Regions from separate parts of the Pseudomonas sp. PAMC25584 genome, predicted to be linked through region 2. Evidence: predicted binding sites of a transcription regulator. Region 2 holds the regulator's gene; the other holds the start of a gene.
What was found. Region 2 encodes FliA, which starts transcription of late flagellar genes. Its sites were predicted from a motif close to CTAAAGTTTNNNNNNNNNNNGCCGNTAA; they were not measured.

Region 1 (6,463 bases), 260 kb from region 2:
AGAGCTTCACGTTGGCGCCGGCTTTGCCATACACGTCTTCGGCATAAATTGACTGGGTGGAAGAGGATTGTGCGCCGACGGTTTTACCTTTGAAGTGGGTCTGCGCGTCGCTGATGTCCGAGTCGCTGGGAACCGCAACCGACAGTGGGGTTTTGTAGTAGTGACGGGTGAAGCTGATTTTCTTGCGGCGCTCTTCGGTGTCGATCATCGACGCCACGACCGCGTCATATTTCTTGGCCATCAAGGCCGGAATGATGCCGTCCCAGTCTTGTGCCACAAGGGTGCATTGGGCCTGCATGCGCTCGCACAGGGCGAGGGCAATATCGACGTCAAAGCCATGGAGTTTGTTATCCGAATCGACATAGTTAAACGGCGGGTAAGCACCTTCAGTGGCGATTTTCAAGACGTCGGCCTGAGCGACACCGACACTGGCGGCGAATACCGCACACACACTTGCAAAGCGAATGAATCGTTTCATCGTTGCCTCTCAATCTGCTGGCCTATTGCTCTTGTTTGCTCGCGAGTGACGATGTGTAACCCACGAATTCGTTGTGTAGCGCGGCAGTTGCTTCCAAGCGTTTCTCTACATCGGGGCCGAGTTTCTTACAGACCTCGTTGACCATCAGGTGCACCAGCGACAGCATCGTCGCCGTCGATTCCCAGAAAAGATTGAATTCGGTAGGCAGGCGAAAGACCTCGTCGGCGTGCAGTTCGGCCCAATCGCAAAAGGTGTCGGTGATCAGCGTCACCGGGATGCCGGCCGCCCGGGCCTTGCGGCACAGGGTCAGGGCGTGGCGCGAATAGCGGCGCGCCTCGAACACCACCAGCGCGGTGTGTTCGGGGTTGCTCAGCAACACGTCGCCGAAATGCCCGGCAGCGCCGTCCACCACCTGCACGCCATCGCGCAGGTACTGCAACAGGTGCACCATCGAGAGGGCGATGCCGCGTTCGGTCTGAAAGCCGGCAACGAAGATTTTTGGGGTGTTTGCCAAGCGTTCGCTGACGGTATTCCAGGCGGGCGTCTGGCTGTGTTCGTAGACGCGTACCAGCGCGGCGACTTCCAGTTCCAGGCTGCGTGAAGGGCCTTGCGGGTTGTGGCTCTGCTGCTGACGAAATTCTTGCAACCGGTCGCCCACCAGCCACGGGCCATCGCCGAGGTCATCTTTCAGGTCGTTTTTCAGATCCTTGAAATGGCTGTAACCGAGTGAGCGACAAAAGCGCCCCACGCTCGATTCGCTGACCCCGAGTTTCTGGGCGATATCGGCGGCGGTCTGAAAGGGCAGCTCATGTAGGTTGGCGAGCATGTACGTGGCAATCGTCCGACCGGAAGCGGCAGCTGTCGACAGACTGTTTTCAAGGCGTTGCTTGATCGGTTGGCTCACGGTACGACTCACTGTATTTTTTGCTTGCGACAGAAAATGAATGTTTTCTGTCATCAAGTCAACATTTGACAGTTTGCTGTCATGACCAGATAGTCGAATGCCTGCAACGGCCCTGGCTTTGCCCTACCTCGATCCGGGAGTTTTTACATGTCTTCACCTGCACATTCTGCTGTAGAGCCTATTGCTTTCAGCGATCTGGTCGTGTTGCTGCGCGCCATTTTCGAGCGTCATGGCACGTCGGCCGAAGTCGCTGCGGTACTGGCCCATAACTGCGCCAGCGCCCAGCGCGACGGTGCTCACAGCCACGGGGTGTTCCGGATTCCCGGCTACGTTTCGACCCTGGCCAGTGGCTGGGTCGATGGCCGGGCGGTGCCGGTGGTGGAAGATGTCGCCTCGGGTTATGTCCGGGTCGATGCGCGCAACGGTTTCGCCCAACCGGCCCTGGCCGCTGCCCGCGAGTTATTGCTGGAAAAAGCCCGCAGTGCCGGGATTGCCGTCCTGGCGATTCACAACTCCCACCATTTCGCGGCGCTCTGGCCAGATGTTGAACCCTTCGCCGAGGAAGGGCTGGTGGCCTTGAGTGTGGTCAATAGCATGACCTGCGTGGTGCCCCATGGCGCTCAACGCCCCCTGTTTGGCACCAACCCGATTGCCTTCGCGGCGCCTTGTGCGGGAAGCGATCCGATCGTTTTCGACATGGCGACCAGTGCCATGGCCCATGGCGATGTGCAGATCGCTGCGCGGGCGGGTGAGACCTTGCCGCCGGGCATTGGTGTCGATAGCCAGGGGCTGGCGACACAGGACCCAAACGCGATTCTCAATGGCGGCGCATTGTTGCCGTTTGGCGGGCACAAGGGCTCGGCCCTGTCGATGATGGTGGAGTTGCTGGCGGCCGCGCTGACCGGCGGCAACTTCTCTTTTGAGTTCGACTGGCATCAGCACCCCGGGGCGAAAACGCCGTGGACCGGGCAATTGATTATCGTGATCGATCCGCGCAAGTCCGTTGGCGAGCGTTTTGCCCAGCGTGCCCAGACCTTGGTGGCGCATATGCATCAAGCCGGCTTGCAGCGTATGCCGGGCGAGCGTCGTTACCGCGAACGCGAACATTGCGCGCAGCACGGAGTGGCAATCGCGGAGCAGGAGTTGGCGCAGCTGCGGGCGATGGCGGACACAATCGTGTGATTGCATGCGGATAGGCCCGACTGCAAAAGGCCGTCCTGGCTGCGTGGCGCGTCATCCCTCACACACTGCTGCCGGAAACCGGCAGCAGCCCTGCCACACCTAAACCTTGAAACGCTCCACGAGCTTTTCCAGCTCATGCCCCAGCCGCGCCAGTTCGTTACTCGACGCGGCGGTTTCTTCGCAGGTGTTTGCCGTCTGGTCGGAGATGTCGCGAACGTTGATCACGCTGCGATTGATCTCCTCGGTGACGGCGCTTTGCTGTTCCGCCGCCGTGGCAATCTGCTGATTCATCGCCTGAATGATCGAGACCTTGCTGGTGATGTTTTCCAGCGCGCTGACGACGCGGTGGGTGTATTCCACGCTGCTTTCGCTCAGCAACAGGCTGCTTTCCATGCCGGTGGCCACGGCTTGGGTGCCGCTTTGTACGCCGGCGACCAGGATTTCAATTTCTTCGGTGGAGCGCTGGGTACGCAGGGCGAGGTTGCGCACCTCGTCAGCCACGACCGCAAAACCGCGACCGGCCTCTCCGGCGCGGGCGGCTTCAATCGCAGCGTTCAGCGCCAGCAGGTTGGTTTGCTGGGCGACGGCCTTGATCACATCCAGTACGCCGCCGATTTTATCGCTTTGTTCCTGCAGGTGGCGGACGGCGTCTGCCGATTGGTTGAGTTCTGCCGCCAGGCGCTGGATCTGCGCGATGGCTTCCCCCACGATCTGCTCGCCCTCGCAGGCTTGCTGATCTGCGGCGGACGCGGCGGCGGAGGCCTCCTCGGCGTTGCGGGCGACGTTGTGCACGGTGGCGGTCATCTCGTTCATTGAGGTGGCGACATGATCCGTTTCGGCTTTCTGGTTGCTGATGCCGGAATTCGTTTGCTCGGTGACCGCCGACAGCTGTTCGGCAGCGCTGGCAACCTGGATGACGCCGGATCGAATGCCGTCGATCAGCTCATGCAGGTTGAGCATCATCTGTTGGAGGCCTGACTGCAGTTGGCCCAGTTCATCACGCCGGGTCACCGCCACATGCTCGGTCAAATCGCCTCGGGCAATGCGGTTCACCGCCTGGAGCGTGTGCTGCAGTGGATTGACGATTTGCCGTGTGATGCCCCATGCGGCGAGTGCGCCGAGCAGCAGGGCCAGGGTCGCGACGAGTCCGAGCGAGGTCTTGGCGGACGCGGCATCGGTATCGCGTTTGGCATTTTGCGATTCAATCAGTTTTTGCGTGGTGTCGAGCAGCACGTCACCCAACTGTCCCATTCGTTTAAACAGGGACGCCTGGTCAACGTTGGGCATGGCCAGGTCATGCAGCAGTTGCCCGTACTCTTTGGCCGCATTTCCCTGCTGTTGAATCAGGTCTTGATCCCGTGGGTCGATGAATTTTCCCTTGATACTGTCCAGGTGGGCCGCCAGGCGGTCCAGGGTTTGCTGCAGCGGTTGATAGGCATCCGGTTGGGTATTCTTACCGATGCGTAAACGAATGATGCGCAAGTCTTTGGTGTAATCGCTGATCTGCGCAATTTCCTCAACCTTGAGCCCGCGATCGGTCAATGTCACCACGGCGTACCAGCCGGTGGCGGCCAGTAGCAATGTAAGCCCCAGTACCAGGCCGAATCCCAAACTTAATTTAGCACTGACGCGGATATTGCTGATCCAGCCGAACATATGGACTCCAGGTTGTAACGCAGGTTGAGTGATCCTTGATTCCCTGAATGTCGACCATCCATTCCAATGCTTTAGTTTTAGTCTGACGGTCGCGCTGTTCCGAAGGACAATTCGCGGCGTGTCTAAAAACTTTGGAATGTGCGAGACATTGTGGGGCGGTGGGACTGTAAGGTTACAGCCCACGTCTGTAGGGCGTTGGAGAAGAGGCAGGCTCTTCAACTAAGGGGGCGTTTACGAGCGTAACAGTGCGGCCTTGTACTTTAGTCGAATATTCAGACGGTCCGGGTTCTGGCGGGCCCGTATTCAGGGCGCCAACGCCCGAAAAGAGTGCAGGGTCGTCATTAGGGATTTAGATCTTGATCGCTTTTTTTAGATAGGAAAACAATTGGTCCTGGCAGGCCCTGTATTGGTTTTCAAGGCTCTCCACCTCAAACATGCGAGCCAGCCATACCTCATCACAGGCCGCCTCTAAATGATTGACAGTTGTCATCCAGAGCGTTTGGGCGTTCGCCGTCGCTCGGAGTAATTGCAACAGTTCCTCATTTATCTGAAGGGTGTTGGGTGAGGCGTGTATGGGCGACATTAAAAGTACCGAGAGTCGATTTTAATCGTGGTTGGTTTTTCTATCGCGCACTATAAAGCCCTGCTCGTGAGGGGCAGTATTCGACTAATGGCTAACGAGAAGGCGGAGTAAAATTGGATTTTTTTGGGTGCGGATATTCACCCGGCTTATAATGTTGCCCGCGCAGCTAGAGTGGTTTGTCGTATTAAGCAGATGATTCGATTCAGCTGATAAGTTGAGTCTGCCTTTAACCGTTATTCAATAAAATGCTGCGGCGGTAGTTGCGTCTTAGATGCAAAAACACGATGGCTTGCCAGTGTCCCTTCAGCAGGATGGCCACCGCCGGGCCAGGGCAAATCCTGGCAATGTCCCAACCGATGCCAAATAACAGGCTGCCGCCAACCTGGCGTCGGCCCAGTTCAGGCACGCCTGGAAGTCGCTAGTCTAGGCTCATGATCCAATCGCTTTGACCAGTAGGGCCACCGCAACCAGCATCGACACGGCGGCAAACCCGCGTTGCAAGTGCGGGCCTGCCAGCCGCGCTGCGATCAGGCGCCCGCAGGCCATTCCAAACAATGCACCTATGGAGAACGGCAGGGCAATCGCCCACTGCAGATGCCCGGCCGCAGAGCTGGCGGCAACGCCGGACATCGACACCAGTGCAATCACCGCCAGGGACGTTGCCAGCACCGACTGCGCGGTCAAATTGGTGTATCGCTGTAGCGCCGGCACCATCACAAAGCCGCCGCCCACGCCGAGCAGGCCTGAAAGCCCGCCCGCAACCACGCCAGACACTGTGAGCGCCCAGGCGCACGGCGCCGTCCAGTTCAGCTTGCCTCGTTGGGCGTCCAATACGCAGGGCGGCGGCTTGGTCGCAGTCGCCTTCGACGTGGGGGAGGGCGGCAACGACCGTTTGAATACCCGGAACGCCACATACATCAGCACGCAGGCAAACAGGATCGTCAACGGACGATTCGGCGTGCGCTGCGCCAACCAAAGGCCCAGGGGCGAACAGATGATGCCTGCGGTGGCAATTAACAGCGCTGCCTTGTAGCGGACGGTGCCGTTTTTCAGGCCCATCACCGCGCCCAGGGTCGCGGCCAGGCCGACGGCCAGCAGGCCAATGGGCCCGGCCTCGGCCATGCTCAAGCCCGCCCCGAACACCAGCAACGGCACCGCGAGTATTCCACCGCCGGCGCCGGTCAGCGCCAGAATCACGCCCACTGTCAGCCCGAGCAGTAAGACGATGATCATTTCAGTCTCCTTGCGTTCAGCCCTGATTTCATTGGTCGGTCAACTCGGGTTTCGCCAGCCATTCGCGGCCCTTGAGCATGCCCTTCCAATACAGCGGTGGAAGAATCCGCTCTTTGAGCAGCCAGGCCAGTCGGGAGGGGCGGGTGCCGTCGATCAGCCATGACGGGAAGCTGGGGGCGACCTTGCCGCCATAGGTGAACTCCGCCAGGACGATCTTGCCGCGTTCCACCGTCAGCGGGCAGGAGCCATAACCGTCGTACTGGGCGCAACCGTTCGCCTTACCCATGGCCGCCAACACGTTATGGGCCACCACCGGCGCCTGCTTGCGGGCGGCGGCAGCGGTCTTGGCGTTGCTCGAATTGGCCGCGTCGCCCAGCGCATGAATGTTTGCCCAGGTTTTATGCCGCAGCGTGGCGGGGTCGATATC
Region 2 (9,772 bases):
TGATGGCCGGTGCTGGCGCCTTGCTGATCTACGGCGGCGGCCTGGCGCTCGACCTGATGGAGTTGATGAAGCTCAACTTCACCTTGCCCCGTGAAGTGCTGCTCAGCCCCGGCGCCATGGGGCAGTACCTGCTGCATTCGGGGAAAATCGCGATCCTGGCGGTGCAGCCGATTTTGATCACTTTGTTGCTGGCGGCGCTGATCGGCCCCGTCGCCCTTGGCGGCTGGCTATTCGCTGCGAGCAGCATGGCGCCCAAATTCAGCCGCATGAACCCTGCCGCCGGGCTCAAGCGGATGTTTTCCACCAAGGCCCTGATGGAACTGCTCAAGGCCCTGGCCAAGTTCATCCTGATTTTGTTCGTGGCGCTGGTGGTATTGACCTCCGACATCGACGACTTGCTGCGCATCGCCCATGAACCGGTGGAGTCAGCGATCATCCACAGCGTGCAAGTGGTGGGCTGGAGCGCGTTGTGGATGGCCGCCGGGTTGATCCTGATCGCCGCCGTGGATGCGCCGATCCAGTTGTGGGAAAGCCACAAAAAACTGCTGATGACCAAGCAGGAAGTGCGCGACGAACACAAGGACCAGGAAGGCCGCCCCGAGGTCAAGCAACGCATTCGCCAACTGCAGCGCGAAATGTCTCAGCGCAAGATGATGGCTTCGGTGCCCGACGCCGACGTGGTGATCACCAACCCGACCCACTACGCCGTGGCCCTCAAGTACGACCCGGAGAAGGGCGGCGCGCCGATGCTGCTGGCCAAGGGCAGCGACTTCACCGCCCTGAAGATCCGCGAAATCGCCGTGGCCAATGGCATCCTGCTGCTGGAATCGCCGGAGCTGGCGCGGTCGATCTTCTACTCCACTGACCTCGACCAGGAAATCCCTGCCGGGCTGTACCTGGCGGTGGCGCAGGTGTTGGCGTATGTCTATCAGATTCGCCAGTACCGTGCGGGCAAAGGCAAGCGGCCTGATCCGCTTAAAGACCTGCCGATTCCGCCGGACTTGCGTCGCGATTCCTGACGGGTCGTTCAAATTGGCACCGTGCCATTCGTCGTAAAACCTTCCTGGCCTGTCAACTTTGACAGTAGCCAGCATCGCCTGCTCGCGGTTCTATTACCTCGCGTACTGCGCAACAAGATGCAGGGAGTGGGGCGATGCAGCTATTCACAGGCAGGGTCAAATCTTATGACCAACAGACCGGATTGGGTTCTATTGCGCTGGACAGTGGGGCAGAAGATGTATCGGTAGAACTATGCAGCTCGGATAGACCCCTGCTGTCGGAGGGGCAGAAAGTGGAGTTTTGGATGATCCATCGACCGACTGGCATCTATGCATGCGACATTCGACTGATCTGACGACACCTGTGTAAGTCCTTAATTGAAGTGTACGGAGAACGGCAATGGCAACAGGCACTGTGAAATGGTTTAACGCGGAGAAGGGGTTTGGGTTTATTAGCCAGGATGGCGGCGGCGATGTGTTCGTCCATTTTTCCGCCATCCAGGCCGAGGGTTTCAAGTCTCTTGAAGAGGGCCAGAAAGTGGAGTTTCTCGTCGAAAAAGGGCCTAAGGGCGATCAGGCTGCGAGCGTGAAAATCCTCTCTAAATAGAGCCGGCTGGTTGATCGTTCCCGCGCTGAATGTCGGAACGATCCGCCATCAGGTCGTTGAGTGTTCCCTTGCGCCCTTGCGTCGAACTCTTTCCAGCTCAAACGAAAAGTCATTGAGCAATGCATTGGCTGAGGTTGACCAGCAGGTCTTCGGTCATTTGAATCAGTTGATCCCCTACCTGCTCATTCGTCAGTCAGTCCTCGCCATAAGGGATCTGCGACCTCAAGCAAAAGTTGGAAGGCTTCTTGCAATACCGCCTTCAGGACGCCCTCTAGCGTCAAAACTTTGCTTCAAGGAACGCGAGGAATACCGGTGGTAGATCGCTCTCAAATGCTCAACACGGCCCGTGGCACCCTGACTGATTTGTCGCGGGGCAATCTGGGTGTGCCGTTGTTGTTGCTGGTGATGCTGGCAATGATGATGTTGCCAATACCGCCGTTCCTGCTCGACGTGTTCTTCACCTTCAACATTGCCTTGTCCGTCGTCGTGTTGCTGGTCTGCGTCTATGCCCTGCGGCCGCTCGACTTTGCGGTCTTTCCGACCATCCTGCTAATCGCCACGCTGCTGCGGTTGGCGCTGAACGTGGCGTCCACGCGGGTGGTGATGCTCAACGGCCAGGACGGTCACGCCGCCGCCGGTAAGGTGATCCAGGCCTTCGGTGAGGTGGTGATCGGCGGTAACTACGTGGTCGGTATCGTGGTGTTCGCGATCCTGATGATCATCAACTTCGTGGTGGTGACCAAGGGCGCCGGGCGGATTTCCGAGGTGAGCGCGCGCTTTACCCTCGACGCCATGCCCGGCAAACAGATGGCTATCGACGCCGACCTCAACGCCGGCCTGATCGACCAGAACCAGGCCAAGACGCGCCGCCTGGAAGTGGCTCAGGAAGCCGAGTTCTACGGTTCCATGGACGGTGCCAGCAAATTCGTGCGCGGTGATGCCATCGCCGGCCTGTTGATTCTGTTCATCAACCTGATTGGCGGCATGGCGGTCGGGATCTTCCAGCACGGCATGAGCTTTGGCGATGCGGGCAAGGTCTACGCCCTGCTGACTATCGGTGACGGTTTAGTGGCGCAATTGCCATCACTGTTGTTATCCACAGCAGCGGCGATCATGGTGACCCGTGCATCGGGCTCCGAAGACATGGGCAAGCAGATCAGCCGGCAGATGTTTGCCTCGCCCAAGGCCCTGGCCGTGGCGGCGGGCATCATGGCTATCATGGGGCTTGTGCCCGGCATGCCCCACGTCTCGTTCTTGAGCATGGCGGCCATGGCCGGCGGTGGCGCCTACCTGTTCTGGAAAAAGCAGAACGTGATCAAAGTGAAGGCCCAGCAAGAGATCGCGCGCCAGCAGGAGTTGCTGCCGTCGCCGGCCCGCGCCCAGGAAACCAAGGAGTTGGGCTGGGACGATGTGACCCCGATCGACATGATCGGCCTGGAAGTCGGCTACCGCCTGATTCCGTTGGTAGACCGCAACCAGGGCGGCCAATTGCTCGCGCGGATCAAGGGTGTGCGCAAGAAGTTGTCCCAGGACCTGGGCTTCCTGATGCCCACCGTGCATATCCGCGACAACCTCGACCTGGCCCCCAGCGCGTACCGCCTGACCCTGATGGGCGTGATCCTCGCCGAAGCGGAGATCTACCCCGACCGCGAGCTGGCGATCAACCCCGGCCAGGTGTTCGGCACACTGAACGGTATAACCGCCAAAGATCCGGCTTTTGGCCTGGAAGCGGTATGGATCGAAGTCAGCCAGCGTAGCCAGGCGCAGTCCCTCGGTTACACCGTGGTGGACGCCAGTACGGTTGTCGCCACGCACCTCAACCAGATTCTGTACAAGCACTCCCACGAGCTGATCGGCCACGAAGAAGTCCAGCAATTAATGGGTTTGCTGGCCAAGGCGTCGCCAAAACTCGCCGAAGAACTGGTGCCGGGCGTGCTGTCGCTGTCGCAATTGCTCAAAGTGCTGCAGGCGCTGCTGTCCGAACAAGTGCCGGTGCGCGACATTCGCAGCATCGCCGAGGCCATCGCCAACAATGCCGCCAAGAGTCAAGATACCGCCGCCCTGGTGGCTGCGGTGCGCGTCGGATTGTCCCGCGCTATCGTGCAAAGCATTGTAGGGGTTGAGTCTGAGCTACCTGTGATCACCTTGGAGCCAAGGTTGGAACAAATATTGCTCAATAGTATTCAGAAGGCAGGACAAGGCCAGGAAGAGGGCGTTCTGCTGGAGCCAAGCATGGCTGAAAAACTGCAGCGTTCGTTGATCGACGCCGCACAGCGCCAGGAAATGCAGGGCCAACCGGTGATTCTGTTGGTGGCAGGTCCGGTCCGAGCGATGTTGTCGCGGTTTGGACGCCTGGCAGTGCCGAATTTGCACGTTTTGGCTTATCAGGAAATCCCTGACAACAAGCAAGTGACTATCGTCGCGACAGTAGGGCCCAACGGCTGAGGTAGTGGGTTATGCAAGTAAAGCGTTTTTTCGCCGCCGATATGCGTCAGGCCATGAAACTGGTACGTGACGAGCTGGGCGCCGACGCTGCGATTATCGGTAACCGTCGTATTGCCGGCGGTGTCGAGCTGACGGCTGCCCTGGATTACACCCCTTCGGCGCTGGCCCCGCGCGTCCCGAACATGGAGCTTGAAGACGAGCTGCGCAAGACTGCCTCGCGCATTGTCTCGGCCCAGGCCGAACTGAGCATGCGTGGCGACAGCGATGCGACCACCAATCGCCAGTTGTTCGCCGGCCTGCCGCTGACCGCCGCCGAGCCGTTGATCGAGCCGACGTTCATCGAGCCGCCGCGTCCTGCCGCGCCAGCTCCGGCCGCCGCAGTCGACCAGCGTGTGTTCGATTCGATGCGCTTTGAACTCAACGGCCTGCGCGAACTGCTGGAAGTGCAGCTTGGTTCGCTGGCGTGGACCCAACTGCAAGGCAGCAAACCGCAACAGGCCAACCTGTGGCGTCGCCTGCAACGCATCGGTCTGTCCGGCCCGTTGTCCCGCGACCTGCTGGCGCTGACCACCGAAATCGAAGAACCTCGCCAGGCCTGGCGCATGTTGCTGGCCCACCTGGCGCGGATGATCGTGACCCCGGAACTCGAACCCCTGGAAGAGGGTGGCGTGATCGCCATGGTCGGCCCTGCCGGCATGGGCAAGACCACCACCCTGGCCAAGCTGGCCGCGCGTTACGTGCTCAAGTACGGCGCCCAGAATATCGCGCTGGTGAGCATGGACAGCTACCGCATCGGTGCCCAGGAGCAACTCAAGACCCTGGGCCGTATCCTCAATGTGTCGGTGACCCACGTTGACCCGGGCCAGTCCCTGGCCAACGCCCTCGATCCGTTGCTGCGCAAGCGTGTGGTGTTGATCGATACCGCCGGCCTGCAAGCCAGCGACCCGGCGTTGCGCATGCAACTGGAAAGCCTGGCCGGGCGTGGTATCAAGTCAAAAAATTACCTGGTGCTTGCAACCACCAGCCAAAAACAAGTTCTTACCGCTGCGTACCATAGCTACAAGCGCTGTGGCCTGGCCGGATGCATCCTCACCAAGCTCGATGAAACCGCGAGCCTGGGCGAGGTGTTGAGCCTGGCGATCAGTCATGAACTTCCGGTCGCCTACCTGACCGACGGGCCGCGGATTCCAGATGATTTGCATCTGCCGCGCCGTCATCAGTTGGTCAGCCGTGCCGTCAGCGTGCAAATGCAAGAAGAGCCTAGCGAGGAAGCGATGGCCGATATGTTCGCCGACCTTTACCACAACCCGGCAAAACGGGTGGGTTGAGGGCAGCATGAACACCCTGAATTGTATCTACATCGATGGTCTGCAGCGATTCACGCGGCCAACCCATGTAGCCTGCGTCTAAGCAAGACAAGGTAAAGAAATAAAATGGGCAGCATGCATCCCGTACAGGTGATCGCGGTGACCGGCGGCAAAGGTGGCGTCGGGAAAACTAACGTGTCAGTGAATTTGTCCCTGGCGCTGGCAGAGCTTGGCCGTCGTGTCATGCTGCTGGATGCTGACCTGGGATTGGCGAACGTTGACGTTTTGCTGGGGCTCACGCCCAAACATACCCTCGCCGATGTGATCGAGGGCCGCTGCGAGCTGCGCGATGTGCTGCTGCAGGGCCCTGGAGGCATCCGCATCGTGCCGGCCGCCTCGGGCACTCAGAGCATGGTCCACCTGAGCCCGGCGCAGCATGCCGGCCTGATTCAGGCGTTCAGCGATATCGGCGACAACCTCGACGTGCTGGTGATCGACACCGCCGCCGGGATCGGCGAGTCCGTGGTCAGCTTCGTGCGCGCCGCGCAAGAAGTCCTGCTGGTGGTCTGCGATGAACCCACCTCGATCACCGACGCCTACGCCCTGATCAAACTACTGAATCGTGACTACGGCATGAACCGCTTCCGCGTGCTGGCCAATATGGCCCAGAGCCCGCAGGAAGGGCGCAACCTGTTCGCCAAGTTGACCAAGGTCACAGATCGCTTTCTCGATGTCGCCTTACAATACGTCGGCGCAGTTCCCTATGACGAGTGTGTACGCAAGGCTGTGCAAAAGCAGCGTGCAGTCTACGAAGCGTTCCCTCGTTCGAAATGCGCCTTGGCGTTCAAGGCTATTGCTCAGAAGGTCGATACCTGGCCATTGCCCGCCAACCCACGGGGGCATCTGGAGTTTTTCGTCGAGCGATTGGTGCATCAGACGAGCGCAGGACCGGTGCTATGACAGCCAGCGGCTATAACCTTTACAAGAAATCGGCACGTGACAGCCAAGGTGAATTGATCGAGCGCTATGCGCCCCTGGTCAAGCGCATCGCTTATCACTTGCTGGCACGCCTGCCCGCCAGCGTTCAGGTCGAAGACTTGATCCAGGCCGGCATGATCGGCCTGCTCGAAGTGTCGACCAAATACGACGCGAGCAAAGGTGCGAGTTTCGAGACGTATGCGGGTATCCGTATCCGTGGCGCGATGCTCGATGAGGTGCGTAAAGGGGATTGGGCGCCGCGTTCGGTACACCGCAATACGCGCATGGTCAGTGACGCAATTCGTGCAATTGAAGCAAAAACCGGTCGCGACGCTAAAGATCACGAAGTTGCGGCCGAACTCCAATTGAGTCTCGATGATTATTACGGGATTTTGAACGATACCTTGGGCAGTCGCCTGTTCAGTTTCGACGACCTGTTGCAGGACGGCGAACACGAAGGGCTGCACGAGGATGGCGCGAGTACTCATCTCGAGCCGTCGCGTGACCTGGAAGATGAACGCTTTCAGGGTGCGCTGGCGGACGCGATTGCCAATTTGCCGGAGCGTGAGCGACTGGTGTTGGCGCTGTACTACGACGAAGAGCTGAACCTCAAGGAAATCGGTGAGGTCCTGGGGGTCAGCGAATCGCGTGTCAGCCAACTGCACAGCCAGTGCGCAGCCCGCTTGCGGGGACGCCTGGGAGAGTGGCGCGCGCGCTGACAGGCAGTGTGGGGACACTGCAAACACTACCGTGAGGGCTCTGGTTTTCGCGGGTGAGTTTCGTGGTGCCCTGGGCAGTCCTTTTTTGTGTAACGCCTGTTGATTGAAATGGCGCGTCCAGGTGCTGGGCGCGTTTAAGACTGCTTGGAGGTCGAATTGGACAAGAACATGAAAATCCTCATCGTTGATGACTTCTCAACGATGCGGCGGATCATAAAAAACCTGTTGCGTGACCTTGGGTTCACCAACACGGTCGAGGCGGATGACGGCCTTACGGCGATTCCGATCCTCAACAGCGGGAGCATCGACTTTCTGGTAACCGACTGGAACATGCCCGGCATGACCGGTATCGACTTGCTGCGTCATGTGCGCGCCGATGAAAAACTGCGCAGTCTTCCCGTGTTGATGGTGACCGCCGAAGCCAAGCGTGAGCAGATCATCGAAGCCGCCCAGGCCGGGGTCAACGGCTACGTGGTCAAGCCATTCACTGCGCTGGCCTTGAAAGAGAAGATCGAAAAAATCTTCGAACGCATCGGTCATTGATGCTGCCACGGGGGAGCTATGGAGCATAAAGAAACGTCACAGGGGGACTTTGAGTCGACCCTGAAAAAGCATGCTCACCAGCTCGTCGAGAGCCTCGAAAAAGGCCAGTTCGGCGACGCGGTGCAGTTAATCCATGAGCTTAACCAGACCCGTGACCGCGGCCTGTATCAGGAAGTGGGCAAGCTCACACGCGAGCTGCACAGTGCGATCGTCAACTTTCAGATTGACCCGCACATGCCCCAGGCCGAAGAGATTTCGCAAATCACCGATGCGACTGAACGCCTGTCCTATGTGGTCAGGCTGACTGAAGCGGCGGCCAACCGCACCATGGATCTGGTGGAAAACGCCACGCCTCTGGTCAACGGCATGGCCAATGAAGCCCAGGCGCTCAGCGTTGACTGGGGCCGTTTCATGCGTCGGGAAGTGGGGGCTGAGGAATTTCGTGAGTTGGCCCGTCGGGTTGAAGGTTTCCTGTCGCGCAGCGAACAGGACAACCACACGGTTTCCAGCAACCTCAATGACATTCTGCTCGCCCAGGATTACCAGGACCTCACCGGTCAGGTGATCAAGCGCGTGACCCAATTGGTCACCGAAGTGGAAAGCAACTTGCTCAAATTGGTGCTTATGGCAGGCCAAGTTGATCGTTTTGCCGGCATCGAACATGACCGCGAAGCGATCCTCTCGGAAAAAGATCCACAAAAACATCTCGCCAAGGGTGAAGGTCCGCAGATTCATGCCGATAAACGTGAAGACGTTATGTCAGGTCAGGATGACGTAGATGACCTGTTATCCAGTTTAGGCTTCTAAGGAGCACACCCATGAGCTTCGGCGCCGATGAAGAAATCCTTCAGGATTTCCTTGTAGAGGCCGGCGAAATTTTAGAGCAACTGTCCGAACAACTGGTCGAGCTGGAAAGCCGACCGGATGATGCGAACCTGCTCAATGCAATTTTTCGCGGTTTTCACACTGTAAAAGGGGGCGCCGGCTTCCTCCAGCTCCATGAGCTGGTGGAGTGCTGCCACATCGCCGAGAACGTGTTCGACATCCTGCGCAAGGGTGAACGTCACGTTGATTCGGAGCTGATGGACGTGATTCTCGAAGCACTGGATGCGGTCAACGGCATGTTCAGCGAAGTCCGCGAACGTGCCCCGATCACCGCAGCCACTCCGGAACTGCTGGCCGCCCTGGCGCGCCTGGCTGAACCTGCCGACACCTCGGCCGCGCCGGTGGTGGAAGCGGCTCCGGAGCCTGTGGTCGAAGCCGAAGCCGATGTCACCGACAGCGAGTTCGAGCAACTCCTCGACTCTCTCAATGCGGTCAAGGCCGAAGCCGAAGCGCCGCAAGCGGTCGCCGCAGTCGCCGTGCCGACCAGCGAAGACATTACCGACGCAGAATTCGAATCCCTGCTCGATCAGTTGCACGGCAAAGGCCAGTTCGCCGCCGACGCCGTTGCACCCACGGCTGCGCCGCAAGCGCCGGCGGCGACCGCCGGCACCGACATTACCGACGACGAATTCGAAGCGTTGCTCGATCAGTTGCATGGCAAGGGCGCCTTTGCTGCCGATGCCTTGCCGGAAGTCGCAGCGACTGCCGCCGCACCTGCTGCCAGTGCAGCACCTGCCGGCGACGGGCTGATTTCCGATCACGAATTCGAAGCGTTGCTCGACGAATTGCACGGCAAGGGCAAGTTCACCGAAGTGGCCCCGGCCGCAGCGGCGACGGCAGCTCCGGTAGCAGCCAAACCAGCGCCAGCCAAAGCGGCGGCGCCTGCCGCCGCCAAGCCGGCGCCGGCCCCAGCTGCTGCTCCCGCGCGAGCCCCGGCCGCCGCCGTGGCCGACAAGCCCGCCAGTGAAGCCGAAACCACCGTGCGCGTGGACACCGCGCGCCTGGACGACATCATGAACATGGTCGGCGAATTGGTGCTGGTGCGTAACCGCCTGGTGCGCCTGGGCCTGAGCAGCGGCGACGAAGCCATGCAGAAGGCCGTGTCGAACCTCGATGTGGTCACCGCCGACTTGCAGACCGCAGTGATGAAGACGCGGATGCAGCCGATCAAGAAAGTCTTCGGCCGCTTCCCTCGCCTGGTTCGCGACCTGGCACGTCAGCTCAAGAAAGAGATCAACCTGGAACTGGTGGGTGAAGAAACCGACCTCGACAAAAACCTTGTCGAGGCCC

Region 1: a site for FliA is predicted at 4,328-4,355, ahead of ACS5Q8_RS19185 (methyl-accepting chemotaxis protein). Genes of this name have one in related genera too.

What each region holds. Positions count from the first base shown of each region.
Region 1 is NZ_CM176870.1:4,144,517-4,150,979, reverse strand. Features, by position in the region: gene ACS5Q8_RS19200 (transporter substrate-binding domain-containing protein) at 1-478, opposite strand, end outside; gene ACS5Q8_RS19195 (MurR/RpiR family transcriptional regulator) at 501-1,382, opposite strand; gene ACS5Q8_RS19190 (Ldh family oxidoreductase) at 1,530-2,564, shown strand; gene ACS5Q8_RS19185 (methyl-accepting chemotaxis protein) at 2,664-4,220, opposite strand; partial or broken gene ACS5Q8_RS19180 (DUF6691 family protein) at 5,030-5,221, opposite strand; gene ACS5Q8_RS19175 (sulfite exporter TauE/SafE family protein) at 5,233-6,036, opposite strand; gene ACS5Q8_RS19170 (bifunctional protein tyrosine phosphatase family protein/NAD(P)/FAD-dependent oxidoreductase) at 6,065-6,463, opposite strand, start outside.
Region 2 is NZ_CM176870.1:4,401,172-4,410,943, reverse strand. Features, by position in the region: gene flhB (flagellar biosynthesis protein FlhB) at 1-1,019, shown strand, start outside; gene ACS5Q8_RS20410 (cold-shock protein) at 1,399-1,605, shown strand; gene flhA (flagellar biosynthesis protein FlhA) at 1,936-4,050, shown strand; gene flhF (flagellar biosynthesis GTPase FlhF) at 4,062-5,378, shown strand; gene fleN (flagellar synthesis regulator FleN) at 5,484-6,317, shown strand; gene fliA (RNA polymerase sigma factor FliA) at 6,314-7,054, shown strand; gene ACS5Q8_RS20385 (chemotaxis response regulator CheY) at 7,223-7,597, shown strand; gene ACS5Q8_RS20380 (protein phosphatase CheZ) at 7,616-8,404, shown strand; gene ACS5Q8_RS20375 (chemotaxis protein CheA) at 8,416-9,772, shown strand, end outside.